Regions from separate parts of the Salirhabdus salicampi genome, predicted to be linked through region 1. Evidence: riboswitches for the same ligand, from Rfam matches in the RefSeq annotation. Region 1 holds a riboswitch; the other holds the start of a gene.
The links. Region 1 has a riboswitch for S-adenosylmethionine ahead of NLW78_RS12890 (methionine ABC transporter ATP-binding protein). Riboswitches for the same ligand answer to the same signal wherever they lie in the genome.
Positions count from the first base shown of each region.

Region 2: another riboswitch for S-adenosylmethionine. It lies ahead of NLW78_RS02500 (LLM class flavin-dependent oxidoreductase); the one in region 1 lies ahead of NLW78_RS12890 (methionine ABC transporter ATP-binding protein).

Region 1 covers NZ_JANBWE010000004.1:191,879-200,018, reverse strand. The annotation lists gene sufC (Fe-S cluster assembly ATPase SufC) at 1-318, opposite strand, end outside; gene NLW78_RS12905 (YuzK family famiily protein) at 642-782, opposite strand; gene NLW78_RS12900 (MetQ/NlpA family ABC transporter substrate-binding protein) at 1,011-1,868, opposite strand; gene NLW78_RS12895 (methionine ABC transporter permease) at 1,883-2,551, opposite strand; gene NLW78_RS12890 (methionine ABC transporter ATP-binding protein) at 2,541-3,563, opposite strand; SAM riboswitch class I at 3,638-3,751, opposite strand; gene NLW78_RS12885 (M36 family metallopeptidase) at 4,315-7,560, opposite strand; gene NLW78_RS12880 (thioredoxin family protein) at 7,871-8,140, opposite strand, start outside.
Region 2 covers NZ_JANBWE010000001.1:473,548-481,687, reverse strand. The annotation lists gene NLW78_RS02520 (anthranilate synthase component II) at 1-310, opposite strand, end outside; gene NLW78_RS02515 (PAS domain S-box protein) at 598-2,334, opposite strand; gene NLW78_RS02510 (amidase) at 2,401-3,861, opposite strand; gene NLW78_RS02505 (ATP-grasp domain-containing protein) at 3,960-4,904, opposite strand; gene NLW78_RS02500 (LLM class flavin-dependent oxidoreductase) at 4,905-5,960, opposite strand; SAM riboswitch class I at 6,048-6,154, opposite strand; gene NLW78_RS02495 (GNAT family N-acetyltransferase) at 6,347-7,282, shown strand; gene NLW78_RS02490 (NUDIX hydrolase) at 7,429-7,932, shown strand.

The DNA of each region.
Region 1 (8,140 bases):
AGAGGAACGTAGGAAATCTGAGTTTGTGATTCCCGGGATTTCACTTGGGTATTGCATTGCTAAAAACAGACCTGCTTGAGCTCTTTCGTCCACTTCCATTTCCAGCACGTCTTTTCCATCAATTGTTACCGAACCTTGTGTAATCTCGTACTTCGGATGCCCCATAATTGCGGAAGCCAACGTTGATTTACCTGTACCGTTTGGCCCCATAACCGCATGGAATTCTCCACCAGTAACTGTTAAATTGACACCTTTCAATATTTCTTTACCTTCAATTTCAACGTGAAGATCTTTAATTTCTACTGTTGATCCTGCCATAAAGATACCTCCAATATTATAAAATTACTTAAATGTAAGTGAACCTATATTCTCACTCTATTCTCATTACAATCTTATAACATATAGAATCTAGATTCAACTTATAGACCACAGATAAATATACGTCACCGTAATCATGTAGAGACTAGTTTCTACAATTATATGTATTATTTATTTACATACATTTTTAAGATGTAATTTATACTCATTATAAAGAAAATTTCCTTATAAAGATACAGCCAGCTTAACATTTCTTTTAGTATGAAAAAAGGGAGACACTTGCCTACTTCTATACAAGTGTCTCCCCAAATTATTTATTTATATTATCGATGTAGTTGCTGGTCAACTTTCGCTATCATTTGTTGCATCTCCCGATGTTCCTTCTGTCTCTTCTTCTCAACTTCAATCCGCTTTGTCAGCTTTCGGCTATACTCCTCATATCCCATTCCGTGTGATTGTTGCATAGCCTTTTCCATTTCAGACGTGTAATTTAAATCAAGATGGTCAGAAATAACAAAATCATTCCTTTCTTATAATTTACGTCTTAAATTTTAGCATACCCAAAATCCGAAATACAAAGCGCAATATATCCCTTATATATACGTGAAAGGGGATGTAACTCTATATGTCATAGTTACATCCCCTTCCTTTATAATTGAAGTTATATCCTTCTAATAGCTATAATTTTCTCATTACTCGTTTACTGGTACAACCGCACCTTCATATTTTTCATTGATGAAGTTTTGGATATCTTCAGAACGTAATGCTTCAACGAGTGCCTTCAATGCTTCGTTATTTTCATCTTCACTGCGAGCAGCAATTACGTTAACATATGGAGATTCAGATCCTTCTAAAATAAGTGCATCTTCTGCCGGGATTAAGTCTGCTTCGATTGCATAGTTTGTGTTAATTGCTACTAATGTATCTTCTTCACGCTCATAATATTGAGGTAAGAAACCAGCGTCATAACTTGCATCAAAGTCAAGATTTTTAGGATTTTCAACAATATCTTCCTCAGTAGCATTTACTTTATCGATACCATCTTTAAGTTTAATCAAACCAGCCACTTCCAGAAGAGATAAGATACGACCATGATCTGCTACAGAATTACTCATCAATACAGCAGTTCCATCAGGAATCGCGTCAACACTAGTGTGGTTTACAGAGTAAATACCGATCGGCTCAATATGAATACCGCCAAGATTTACGAAATCATAACCGAAATCTGATTTTTGTTGCTCAAGGTAAGGAATATGCTGGAAGTAGTTCGCATCCAACGTTCCGTTATCTAGGTCTTGGTTAGGTAAAACATAGTCCTGATACGTTTCAATCTTTAATTCAATACCTTGTTCAGCTAAAAGAGGCTTTACTTCCTCTAATACTTCAGCATGGGGAACAGCTGTCGCACCTACTGTGATAGTTGTTGTTTCTTCTTCGTTTCCATTACCGTTTCCTTCGTTGCCATTCCCTGCATTATCTTCTGATGACCCACAAGCAGTTAAAGCAAGTACAAATAGTGCTGTTAATAATACTGTTAATAGTTTTTTCATTGATTTTCTCTCCTTTAGCGTTTATCTATTTTTCTTGACGTAATATCCCCAATAAATTGGAAGATAAATACGATAACAACAATAAAGACAGTACAAACAAATACAACATCAAAATCCCATCTTTGGAAGCCTTTACGGTATGCTAAGTCTCCTAGACCACCAGCTCCTATTACACCAGCCATAGCTGTGTAACTAATCAAAGCTATCGCTGTTACCGTAAGACCAGAAATTAAGGCTGGCATCGATTCAGGTAACAATACCTTAAAAATAATCGTGCGGTATTTTGCTCCCATCGCCTTTGCCGCTTCAATAACCCCTTTGTCCACCTCCTTTAATGCTATTTCTACCATGCGGGCATAAAAGGGGGATGCCCCGATGATTAAAGCTGGCAAAGCAGCCTTAGGTCCTCTTATCGTTCCCATTAAGAAATCTGTAAATGGGAAAAGAAGCAGTATTAATATAATGAACGGTATCGCGCGAAAAACATTAACTAATGTTGCAGTAATAAAATTGATAATTTGGTTTTCCCAAATCCCTCCACGCGCCGTCAAAAACAATAATAATCCTAGTAAAACACCTAAAATTAATGTTCCAATGACAGATAAAACGGTCATATATAGTGTTTCATAAGTAGCTGTCCATAAATCGTCCATATTTACATTAGGAAATAAATCATTCAACATCGGATATCACCTCAATTTCTACTGATGTACTTGTGATCGTATCCAAGGCTGCTTCGATATCCTTTTCATGTCCGTCTATATGAATAACCAATGACCCGTAAACCCCTTCTTGTGTCTGACTAATGTTGCCTTGCAAAATATTAATATCGACCTCAAATTGTTTAGCTAATTGGCTAATGAGGGAACGATTGGTATCTTCGCCGATAAAATGCAACTTCAAGACTTTCCCTGATGTATAACCTTTAATAATTGTGTCTAGTGTGTCGTCGTTCGGCTCTTGTGTCATAACTTGTTGTACAAACCGTTTCGTAGTATTCTCTTTTGGATGCATAAACACATCTAAAACTTTACCTTGTTCGATAACTTGACCATTTTCCATAACAGCTACACGATGACAGATTTTTTGGATGACATGCATCTCGTGGGTAATTAAAATAATCGTCAACCCTAATTTTTTATTAATATCAACGAGTAAATCTAGTATGTCATCTGTTGTTTGTGGATCTAATGCGGACGTAGCCTCATCACACAACAACACTTTTGGATCATTCGCCAGTGCACGCGCAATTCCGACACGCTGTTTTTGCCCACCACTTAGTTGAGAAGGATACGACTTTTCTTTTCCTGAAAGTCCAACCAGTTGAATTAACTCCCGAGCCTTTTCTTCTCGATTTGGTGTACCTGCTATCTCAAGTGGTAACATAATGTTCTCTAAAACGTTTCTAGACCAAAGGAGATTAAAGTGTTGGAAAATCATGCCGATTTTTTGGCGTTCTTTCCGTAATTTTCGTGGGCTCAAAGTGGTTATGCTTTGATTATCAACGATAATTTCGCCACTTGTCGGCTCTTCTAGTCTATTGAGTAACCGGACAAACGTACTTTTTCCAGCACCACTAAATCCAATTACACCAAAAATTTCACCTTTATTAATATTTAAGTTGATATTATCAACAGCTAAAACTTCAGATTCATTACTTTGATATGTTTTTGAAACATTTTTTATAGAAATCATTTTGGTACCTCCTCATAAAAAAACACCTTTCTGTTCGCAGGAGAACAGAAAGGCGTATGTATACGCTCGCTGTTCTCTCATCTGCCAAAGTCAATGACTTTGCAGGAATTGGCACCTTTCAAACAAAACGTTTGTTTGATGGTTGCCGGGCTTCACAGGGCCAGTCCCTCCACCTCTCTTGATAAGAGAATATATATGAAATTTATATGATTCTATTTGATTCACAAAAGAGATTTTAGCACCCTTTGTTAGTAGTTGTCAACAAAAATAACATCTCTTTACCACAAGAAAGAACTTTGTAATTTATTTAATCTCCGCCAACATTGTGAAATTAAGTGGGGTTGTCGTACCACTTTTCCTTATTTCTCAAGGTTAGTCTCTTCACCTCTCATGATGAGATAAATATGAGATTATCAGTATACTATATCTCAAATACAACCGATGTCAACAACAATTATGTGACGAAAAATAGGGAGTTCCCTCGATTTCCGGGGAAATAATTCAAAATTACGCAGAAAAAAGGGAGTCCTCCCGTAGAACTGGTTCGCGATTTGCGCACGGGCTCAAACAAAGTGGACATACTGATATTATGGTATTAAGCGGAAAAGTGAAATCAATCTTATTACTTTATTAACTAAGCATTTAAAATATTTCACTTAATTGTGCAAAAAAGGATAGTTAGCCATTATTTTGGGCTAACTATCCTAATGAATATCTATTTTATTTTAGCTAAAGGTCATAGATTTTGATGCTAATAGGATCTAGTAACCGTTAAATCAAACGCCCCATTCGCACCAGACCATAAACCGACATAAATGTATTTTGTTCCTCCCGGTACAACTCCTGACTCATTTCCGGATGCAGTTGCTACGCCACCGATAACTTCGAAATCTTTATTGTAAAAGAATACATCAAAATCATTGGAACTATCATTTGCTTTTAACGTAAAGTTATGCAACCCATCACCGTATTGTTGCGGAAGGGTTACTACATACCCATCTGCACCTTGTGAAGCTGGATTAGGATTCTGTGTTGTAACAAATTCATTCTCTGTAACAGCTAACGTAGCAGGAACGCCCCCTAATGACCCAATTCCTGTTCCTGGATTTCCAATCTCAACTGTTCCGTTCGCAGTAAATGGCTCAGATGGTGGAATATCAATAGGTTCGACTGCTGCTCCATTTTTCGTAAAGGCTTGTAATTCTGCCACTTGTACAAAACCTTTACTATTGTCTTGCGTACTGTTAGCTACTAACCTTATAAACTTCGCCTTTGTTGGTTTTTTAAGATCAAACGTTTTATAGTGTAAGTCAGGTGCAGCTGGACGTGGCTTTTGATACGTAAAGCGGTCTTCAACGACCGTTGTCCAATTCGATCCATCTTCCGATATTTGTATTTTGAAATCTTTCAAAGTAGCAAAGCGTGAGTTCGCTACATCCTTAAAGGCACTTACTTGAACACGAGAAACTTTGACTGCCTCATCCCCAGCCAAGTCGACACTAAACGTTGTACGATTGAAGCCATTTTCTTTTTCTTCTGTTGCATAAACGCTCGCTTCAGTATCATCAATTGCCAGTTTGGCAGGGTTGCTATCGGATGGGTCATCTGCCTGTAGAATGGTTGCTCCATTAAAAGAAGAAGCGACGTTTGGTGCTAATGAGATTTTAAGAGAGTTTGCTTTACCAGCTTTAATCTTAACCTTTTCAGTAAGAGTAGTAGAACCATAGCCTTTCGCCTGTATTGTTACGTCGTACTCCCCTTCGACCATTGGAAGTGCAAATCCACCTGTTTCACTTGTAACTGCCGCAGCAGAAGTTCTTGCCTCATATTGGCCAATAATTACCCTTGCATTATCTACTGGCTCTCCTGTCGTGGCATTCACAATTTCTCCACGAAGGAAGCCATTATAATCACCCTCATATGCAAAGGATGGAACTGGGTCTGTGTCGTCTCCTGTATTAGAGTATGCACCATCACCTAAACCACGTTGTGCAAATGCTTTCCAAATTACATCATTGTATTTTCCGTCGTATCGTTCAAACGCCGCTGTCACGATTGCCGTTCTCATATCAACCATAGAAGGATCAGGTACCGAAATAGGCATCGCATCTAAAACAATATGCTCAATTACTTCTTCTCCTTCTGACTTTCCGTATGCCTCAATTAAACTTTCACGGACATGCCACAATATGGCTGACCATATACCTCCATCAGCATGTACTTGAGGTCCAGTGATATCATAACCAATATCTCCGTAATTATATGGAGCTTTATCAAGAGCGTGGTTTCGGATTCCACGTTCAGCATTACCTGTTACATATGCACCTACTACTGGATCAGTTTGAAGACCCTCTTTCACAAGGTAGTGCATGCCTAGGAAATCACCCCACCCTTCTCCCATAGCTCCAGATTGGAAACTATTTAAAGCTTCTCCACCTGCAACGTAACGGTTTGTAAGTGCGTGCGAATATTCATGATATATAACCCCGGCATCATAATCACCGTCTGCGTATTTCCCTTCAAATACGCCTGGAATCGGCTCCCATAAAAACATGCCACTCCATGAAGTAAGACCATCCGGCAATGTTAACATATAAGCATTATCTCGCCCTGTATAGGTCGGTGCCCCACCTGTAGTCGCACCTGCCTGTACAAGACCTAATATTGGGTCACCTTCTAATCCACCATTACCGTAATTAGAGAGTTGCATATTCCCTGCTTCCTCAGTCCATCCAAGATTGTAAAGATAATCATGGAAAAGATTATGGTGATAAAACAAATTCGTTGCAGCACTGTTTACATCCTCTGCATAAGAAGGAGGTAACGTTTCTCCCTCCTTTTTCATCCATGCATTTGTGAAAAGATAGTCGAAATCACCTGTAGCCGTTACTGGTCGTACTGCTTCGTCTGCAGGGACAAGAAAGTTACTCCAGTTAGCAAACGAATTAGCATTGTTTCCAAATGTGGTGAATCCTAGTTCAGTACCCGGTATCAACCAACCGTGTGGTGATGCATGTTCATCTCCTGCAAAGGATTTTGATACTTGCTCTCCACCATCCGGTGCATATGGGACCGATGGGTAATTTTCAAATATTAACCCTTCTGACTCTAGTAAGCTTGACTCACTATGGGAAAAATCGACTAATGCTCGTTCAAATAGCTTTTCGCCTGTCGTTCCATCAATCACTACTTCATAACCTTCGTTCAGTTCTTCAATAAAAAGGACACGATAAGCAGGACGTACACTATCCTTCATAATAAACGAAGCCTTTTTCACATATTGATCAGTTGGAAGAACATCAGAACCATCGAATACTGTCCAGCCATTTTTTTCACCGCTTATAGAAGGCGTATAGTCTAACTCTGGGGCATGTAGATTTAATACTTCTTGAAGTGCATCATCCGGGGTAAGTTCAAAAGAAGCAGATAAAGTAGTTTCTCTTGTTACATTAGAGGTAACCATTAAGATTTTACCGTCTTTGTTCACAGAAACAATAATCCGCCCACCAAAAACTGACTCCAATCCATTAAATGACTGCTGAAATGTTACGGGTGTTAAACCTGTTTCTTCGCTCTTTGATGCACGAATCATTTTTAACGTTTTCATATTATCAGAAGATAGGCCAAACACAGCAGCATGATCCTCTAACCATTCTCTCGCAATCTCTTCAGCACTGCCATCTGTAGCTTCGGTTAAGTACCCATCCTTTTTCACAATCGTAGCTGGCGTACCAAACCTATCGTTCCAAGTAATTTTTGTTCTTTCCCCTGCTGAATTTACTAATTGGTTTGCTGCATCTAACTGTACATCCGTAGGCAATATTTGCTGTAACGAGTCTCTAATGTCAAATGAGTTTAAGTGGGTATGCTCTTCTTCTACACTTGAATTAGAGACAGATCCAGAAAGTGTTATAGCCCCTGAAGAACTAATCGTTAAGAGCTGTCCAACGATTAAAGCTGAACTTAATACAGATAAGGTCTTTTTCTTCCTTTTCATTTTCTTCCTCCTTTTTATTCGATTTATCTATTCGTTCTATAATGTATTTACAACCCCTTCCATTCATCATCAATATAGGAACTATATTCTATGAAATTTAGCCAATTGTCTTATGACATATAATACGGAAGTAGTAATATGTCAGTTGAGACTTTCACAAAGACTGGGTAATGTAACAATGGAATGAGCTGATCACAAAAAGATGCAAAAAAGTGAGGGAGATACTTCTGAGGCTTAAAATGAACGGCTATAAAAAAAGCCCTTTACAACCAGGTAAAAAATGCGCATAGAAGGTGTAAAGGACAATTCATTATGAAGGTAAGTACATTTGCAGCTTTTCATACATATACGGGACCGAATGAAAGGCATAAATCTTCTCTTCCGCTATCCCGTTACGAAAAACGATTAAACAAGGAACACTTTTGATTTTATACTGTTGCATCACATGAGGAAAAAGCGAAGCATTCATGGCGTGAAACTGGAGACTCCCTTTCATTTGTTCAATAGTATTCAACATTTTACGAGCCACATTACAAGTTCCACAAAATGGTGTATAAATAAAAATGAATGATAGACCAAC
Region 2 (8,140 bases), on a different contig from region 1:
CCTTTCCGTGCATTGGTTCGACCGCCTTTGTGACTGTACCACCAAATGCTTCAACAATAACTTGGTGGCCTAGACAAATACCAAACAATGGTTTTTTTCCCTGAAAGTATTGAACTACGTTAAGGCAAATACCCGCAGTATTCGGTTCACCTGGACCTGGAGATAAAAAAATAGCCTCGGGATTTAGTTTTTCTATTTCACGAATGGTAATCTCGTCATTGTAATATACAACAACCTCTTCCCCATTTTCTTGTAAATATTGAACAATGTTATATGTGAAAGAGTCATAGTTATCAATCATTAAAATCATGTTGTTCCCCTTCTTTTACAAAGATAATACAAACATATTCATTATAACGGATTTGCGAAAATTCATCATTTTTTGTTGAAATTGAAAGAAGAATATTTCCCGGGAAACGAGATGCTAAACAACTTGTATTTTCCAATAAAAAACGTCGTAATCAAATGATTACGACAATAAACGGTTATGTTCAACCTATTACAAAGGTATAGTATCATCAAGTCCCCATTTTGTAATCATGAACGTAATTTTCAGCAATCACGTATCCTGCTTACATACACAGAAGATTATAGCCCTTACCTTTTCTTTGGTTTAAACGTGAACAATCGTTTCAAACTCTTTTTCTTAGACGCTTTTTTCTTTTTGCTATAAATAGCAAAGGTGTTCTTACCTTCATTTTTCGCCACGTATAATGCTTCGTCTCCCTCTTTTACTAGCATTTCCATCGTTTTATGTGTATCCTTACTTCCATAGAATGAAATGCCAATACTCGTCGAGATATGAAGAGTTCGTTCGCCAATTTGGAATGGTTGTTCCATAGCTGCTATGATGCGATCGGCAACATGAATCGCATCTTGACGGTTTTCAATTTCCGGTAATATAACTTGGAATTCATCTCCACCCATTCGAGCTACTGTATCTTTTTCGCGTACGCTTTTTACAATTCGGTTTGAAAACTCCATTAACACTTCATCACCGACATCATGCCCGTACGTATCATTTATTCCTTTAAAATTATCACAATCTAGTGCAAAAAGAGCAGTCATTTGACCTCTCCTTGCTGTTGTTTGTAACGCTTTTTCCAAACGATCTTGAAACAAGATACGATTCGGCAGACCCGTTAATTCATCATGTAATGCCATTTTCTCTAACTTCTCTTCTTGTTCTTTGCGAATAGAAATGTCTCTCGTAATGGTCACGATTTGATCAAGTTCCCCCTTTTCATCTAGTACAGGTACCCCAATGGACTCAAACCAAATCGCTTCGCCTTTCTTCGTTAACTTACGATGTTCAATCTTAGTAGGTTCTTTCGATACATTTATTTGTTCCAGCCATTTCTGAACTTTCGACATATCTTCTTTATGGATAAATGAAAGGATTGATTTATTAACAAAGAACTCTGGTGAAACGCCTAAAATGTTCTCATGGGAAGGAGAAGCATATCTTATGAAGCCATCCTCATCTAAAATTCGAATTAGGTCGGTAGAGTATTCAGCAATAATACGGTATCGTTCCTCGGTTCTACTTAGCCGGTCCTCTAATTCCCTTAAACTCGTTATATCTTTGTAAACAGCAATACCACTAACCATGACTCCATTTTCCATAACAGGGGCATAGGAAGCTAACATTTCAATAATTCGACCATTTTTAGCTTTTCTTTTGGAGAGATGATTTTCAATTATCTCTCCTTTTTGTAATTTGCTTAGAATAGACGGGAAGTCTTCCCTTTCTTCAGGTGGCACAATAGTGATTGATTGGTCCATTAACAATTCTTGTTCAGTCCATCCTAATATTTCAGTGAAACGATTGTTGACAGAAATAAAGTGCCCTTCTGCATCGAATGTAATAATAACGTCGGCAGTGTTATGGTAAATTAATTCTAAGTGTTCATTCATTTGTTCTATTTTTCTTTGATTATTCACCTCTTCGGTTATCTCCCGAGAGACAGATATGATATTTGTGCAAATCCCATCATCATCAAAAATAGGTGTAGATGTGGACTCCAACCAACCAATTCTTTGTTCACCATCTCTCCAAGGAAAGAGCATTTTTTCTTTATATTTAACAGGTGCTCTTTTTTGTATCGCCTCTTTATATTTAGCTGTAATTTTATCTGCAGATTCCTTTGGCATTAAATCGTAAATAGATTTACCACTATAATCCTTCGGAAAGCTTAACGTATTGATAGCTACCTCGTTAGTAGTTACATACGTAAACGTTTCATTTTGTTCAACCTCAATGAGAAATACCATTTCAGAAAGATTATTAAAAATGAAATCTAAATATTTAAAGTTTTTTATTTTTGAAAGCATATTTCTTTTCCTCTCTAATTTAAATAGACGCTATATTACCAAAGTATCATTTTTGGTTCTATTTTACTAGTCATATATTCCTATTATCATTTTTTTCAAAAATTCTTTTTTTAATTCCCGCTGTAATTCTTGATGCTTTTTCTTCCAAGGCTGAGCCCGCTCTAATTGTGATGCCACTTGAAATAATAAATGATCTTCCCCTATTCGTCCTGTTAGCATAGAGCCTATTGGCACATTACTCGACGACCAATATAAAGGAACGCTCATAGAAGGTTGTCCTGTGACATTCGCTATAGGTGTAAAGCTACAATAATTCGTGAAATTATCCAGCATATCATGAATTGGATCCCTTTGGTCTTGTAAAAAACCTATTGAAACGGGGGTTGTATTCAGGACAGGGCTCAATAGTAAATCATAAGATTGGTAATACGAATTAATCTTTCTTGCTTCTTGCTGTAATGCAATTCTTGCTTCCTCATATTGAAAAGCTGTTAGCTTTTGCCCATATTGGTATACATTAAAGGATAGACGTTCAATTTGTTCTTCACTCAACTCTTTTCCTGCTAAGCTTCCTAAATGCTTCACGACTACAGATCCACTACCAAGCCAAACTGTAATAAAGTGTTCCGCAAATTGTTCAAACTGAAATGACGGAGCTGCATAATCAACTTCGTGTCCGAGTGATTGTAACAAATTAGCCGTATGCCTGATTGAATTCTTCGTTTCATCGTCTACGAACACTTTTTCATCCCAGTCGTATGTTACACCAATACGGAGTTTTTTCGGTGGTTGATTTACTGAGGACAAAAAAGAGTGTTCCTTTTTAAAACCTGGATATGTATCAAACCTGCCTCTTCCTTGTATGACATCTAGTAAAGCAGCACTGTCTCGTACAGATTTTGTAATTGCATGGTTTACACTTAAGTGATTTACATAATCTGAATAGGGGACTTGTCCTCGGGATGGCTTAAACCCAAATAAGCCACATGCAGAGGCCGGAATTCTAATGGACCCTCCCCCGTCACTACCGTGCGCAAATGGTGCAAGTCCTGCAGCAACAGCAGCCCCTGCCCCACCACTTGATCCTCCAGCAGATAGTGAGGCATCCCAAGGATTTTTTGTTGGACCAAACAATTGTGGTTCTGTTGTCGGTAAAAAGCCAAATTCAGCTGTGTTTGTTTTCCCTAAGAAGATAATACCCGCGTTTTGAAATCGCTTAACTATTTCATCACTCTCTTTGGCTATATAATCTTTTAACATATGTGATCCAAATGTAGTTGGATGCCCTTTCACCGGATTTAAATCCTTAATAAAGGTTGGGACCCCGGCAAGCGGACTTGTTTTATAGTCAACATGCTTGGCCACCTGCTGAGCTTCTTCAAACATTGTATGAACCACGGCATTAAGAAGGGGATTCAATTGATGTATTTGTGCAATGTAATATTGCACTACATCGTAAGTTGATAGTTCACCCTGTTTGATCAAGTTGGCTATACCTATTCCGTCTAGTTTTGCAAATTCATCCATATGAGACATTATCCTCCTTACCTTCACCTATTTGTTATCTTATCATTAATGCTTAATAAAAAAACATCCTACCTCTGATGGTAGGATGTCATATAGTATTAAACATTTTTTAATTCTTCACCTAAATATTTCGCTAATTCGAGCATTCCAAATTTACCTGCTTTTGCCTCTGCATCACTATTATAGTTTGTATTTGTATTGATGTCGTATGTGAAAATTTGACCATTCTTATCTTGAATAAACTCAATGCCCGCCACTTGAATGCCATTTGCAGCTAACACTTTTTCATACTTTTCAATAATTGGACTGTTGAAGTCTTCAACTATTTGGAATTTCGGCTTTGAAACTTCTTGCTCTTCCGGCTCTTCCCCAACTGGACAAAACAAGTCATCAATCGTACATGCGTCAGCTGGACATAGTTCGAAACCTTCTGACGTATCTACTCTTACCGCATAAACAAATTTTCCTCCGACAAATTCACAGCGAGTGATATATGATTCAGGGGATTCAATATATTCCTGAATCAATGTAATTCCATCTACAGGTTCTTCAAAACTTGGTCCGTTAATATATTCTTTCAATGCAGCGACTGAATGAAATAATTGTACACCCAATCCTTTACCTGCCCTATTATGCTTCGTTATAAACGAACCTTCAAATGATTCCGCTGCTTTTACAATCTCCTCTTTTCCAACCGCAGCAACGGTTTTCGGCGTTTTTACACCATATTTTTCAAGTTCAATATATTGAAGGACTTTGCTTACTTCTAGTTGCAACGCACGACTTCCGTTTATTACTTTTCTACCGTGCGTTTCCAACCAGGCTAGAACAGAACTCGTTAATTCAGGTGCAAAACGGTTACCACGGGTATGAGATGACGCACTCATTCGACTGTAGAACACACCTTCAGGAGGTTCAGCAGTTAAATCAACTGTACCGCTACTTAATAACCACTCTTCATAAGGAAGGTTTAATTCTCTTAATCTATTCGTCAAATGTTCTGTCCACTCTTCGTTTTCATGAATTACATAAATTTTACTCACTTAGATCACCTCTTCGTTTTTTGCTTTTAATTGTTCTACTAATGGCATAACTTGTTTTGAAAAACGTTCCATTTCTTCCAGTTGCGGAGAGAACTGAAGCAATAACAAGTCCACTCCTGCTTTCTCATATTCTACAATTCGCTTTGCAATTTGCTCAGGTGTTCCTACTAACTTAGGGCGCAAGCCTCTATTTGAAACAGAATAATCTTGTAATTGAAGCTTCTGTTCAAGTTGTGATTTTGTTGTAAAATCTTTAAATCCTGCATAACCGCTAGCATCTTTTACGTCGGTTATTCGTGCTAACTCTTCCTGTGCCTCTTCCTCAGTATCGCGGCAGATAACATACGCAGCCATACCAAAACTATGGAACGGATGTTGCCCTGCTTCCTGTCTCTTTACTCTCATATCTTCTATTTTACTTTGAACTTCATCTATTGTGCCACCGTGCATAACATATGCATCACAATGAGAAGAAATCACTTGCTTACCCTTATCACTTTCCCCACCGGCATAAAGAATTGGGTTTGGATTTTGAACCGGCTTTGGAGAAAGTTTAGCATTTTCTATATTGTAAAACTTTCCTTTATATGAGAATGTATCTTCCGACCACATTCCTTTTAACACTTCGATAAACTCCGTTGTTCGGTCATATCGCTCATCATGCTCTGTAAATACTCCATCGTACTGCTTAGCCTCTTCTGCCCACCAAGCTGATACAACATTTAAGGTAAATCTTCCTTTACTAATATGATCAATGTTTGCAGCCATCTTGGCTGTTACGGCTGGATTATGGAATCCCGGACGGACCGCAGTCATAATTTCAATTTTTTCTGTTACCGCAGCGAGGCCAGCAGCAGTAGACCACGCTTCCAGTGAATCCTGTTCTGGACCTTTAATATCATTTAAATATAATTCCGCAATTAAAGTAGTATCATAACCCCACTTTTCAGCGGATTGTATAACATCCTTTGCATATTCAAAAGTTGGTGGCATTCCCTCATCATCAACGTTACGTAACCAACCACCGAAAATAGGCAACCAAAATCCATACTTCATAAGATGTTCACTCCTAGTAAATGTATTATGATAATAAATAAAAAGCTCTCTTCCTATAAGAAGAGAGCATATGTATAGCTTAGACTCTTCTTATCTCCCAAGCGAACGCTTGCTGGAATTGGCACAGTATTCGACGGACGAACCCGCTGCCGAGGCTTCATAGGGCCATGTCCCTCTGCCTCTCTTGATAAGAAATTGATTTATAAATTGTTAAAGTATTATAGTGATAATAATCGAAATTGTTTTTGTTGTCAATCAATTTCGATTGGTTTAGTTGGAATTACAAAAAAGCTGCTTCGTGTAATACGAACGAAGCAGTTTACTTTAAGAAGCAATCATAGCTAGGAGAAAAAACGAATATAGAAACGAAAGGAGTTGATTGGAAAATGGACTTAAAAATTTTACTATTAACTTCAAACAATTACGCAGAAATTGTAAGAGAGCAAAAATCAGAATTGCCTGATTTAGAAACCATAAAAAGGTATGAAGAAAAATGTTCTAATGAAACACTTTTGTATAATCTAGGAGTTATAACTCCAAATGGAGAATTAGTTGGGTTTGGAAGGTATGTCTCTGGAACGTGGGATCCAATACTAAAGCCAGGATATGTTGAGGTTACAGTAAAAGTCGATAAAGAATGGCGTAATAAAGGTATTGGTAGTTGGATTCTAGATGAAATTGAAAACCGGGCCCATAAAAATAATGCAAAGGCTCTTCAAACTAATATACAAGATATAAAAGAAATGGATATTGAATGGGCTAAAAAGAAAGGCTTTGAGATAACTAATCACACATTTGAATCCCAATTGAATCTATCGTCATTTGATATGAGTCAATATGATTCTGTTTGTAAAGAGTTAGAATCTTCAGGAATTCGTTTTACTAACCTCGCTGAATATCCCCAGAATGCGGACTCCAATAATCGTTTTTGGGATTTTTGGTGGGAACTCGTTACTGATGTGCCTGGTATGCAAGAGAAACCACGTCCAGATAATGAAAGAATGATTAGCCTTGCAAAAGATTTCGATAAAAAAGGGTTTATTTTAGCTGCTGATGGAGAGCAATGGGTAGCTTTATCTATGATACTGAAAGAAAATGATGACCTCTGCTATAACTCTATGACTGGAGTTAAAAAGGAATACCGTGGTAAAGGACTTGCTTTAGCTATTAAAGTAAAAGCAATTGAATATGCTTTACATCACAATGTGAAGTATATTAGAACTCATAATAATTCGAAAAACTTACCTATGTTATCTGTTAATAAAAAGTTAGGCTACAAATCAAAACCTGGTTTTTTCGGGTTAATGAAACCAATTAAATAGCGATTAAACTAACCTCAAGAGACGAGCGCAAATGCTTTGGAGAATATTGTACTAAACGTATATAAAGCAATAAATCTAATGATGAATGAGAAAAAGTTATTGCACTAAAGAGGCAGGTTAATGGAATAAGATTAAGAGGTGAAAATTTGAATTTTAATAAAATTCTAGAAGAGCCAAAAATTAAAAATTTCATGGGCACCATTCAGAGGGAAGCAGTCAGAGCTATTTTAATTACTAACAATAATATTCTACTAGTTCAATCAAATAGAGGGGACTATAAATTTCCTGGAGGCGGAGTTGAAGATAATGAAAGCCACTATAATGGATTGATACGAGAAGTGAGAGAAGAAACTGGTTACATTAACTGTATTGTCAAAGACAAGGTTGGCATAGTAATTGAACGGAAAGTTGACGAATATGACAATAATGTATTATTCCAGATGACTTCGCACTATTACTTTTGTGAATTAACAAACGAAGAAAAACTCACTCAACAATTAGATGATTACGAGTCCATACTGGGGTTTACTCCAAAATGGGTATCCTTGGATGATGCAATTAAGCAAAATGAAAATCTTATAAAAGAATTTGAGAAAAATAGTTGGTTGAAGCGTGAGACATTCGTTTTGAAAGAAGTGAAAAATAGGTAAGGTAGCAGGTGATAATATTCCATAAACGGGGGCTATTCTTCAAGAAGGAGAATGGCTTTTCTTGTTCAAGTAAAGGGACAGTTATGTTGAAGAAAGTCACTGAATTTTCTTTGTGCTAATATATATTTAAAATAGGTTGCTTGGAGGAGTTAAATTGGCATTTTATTTTCTTTTATATTGGCATTTTCTTGTGATGATTATGTTGGTG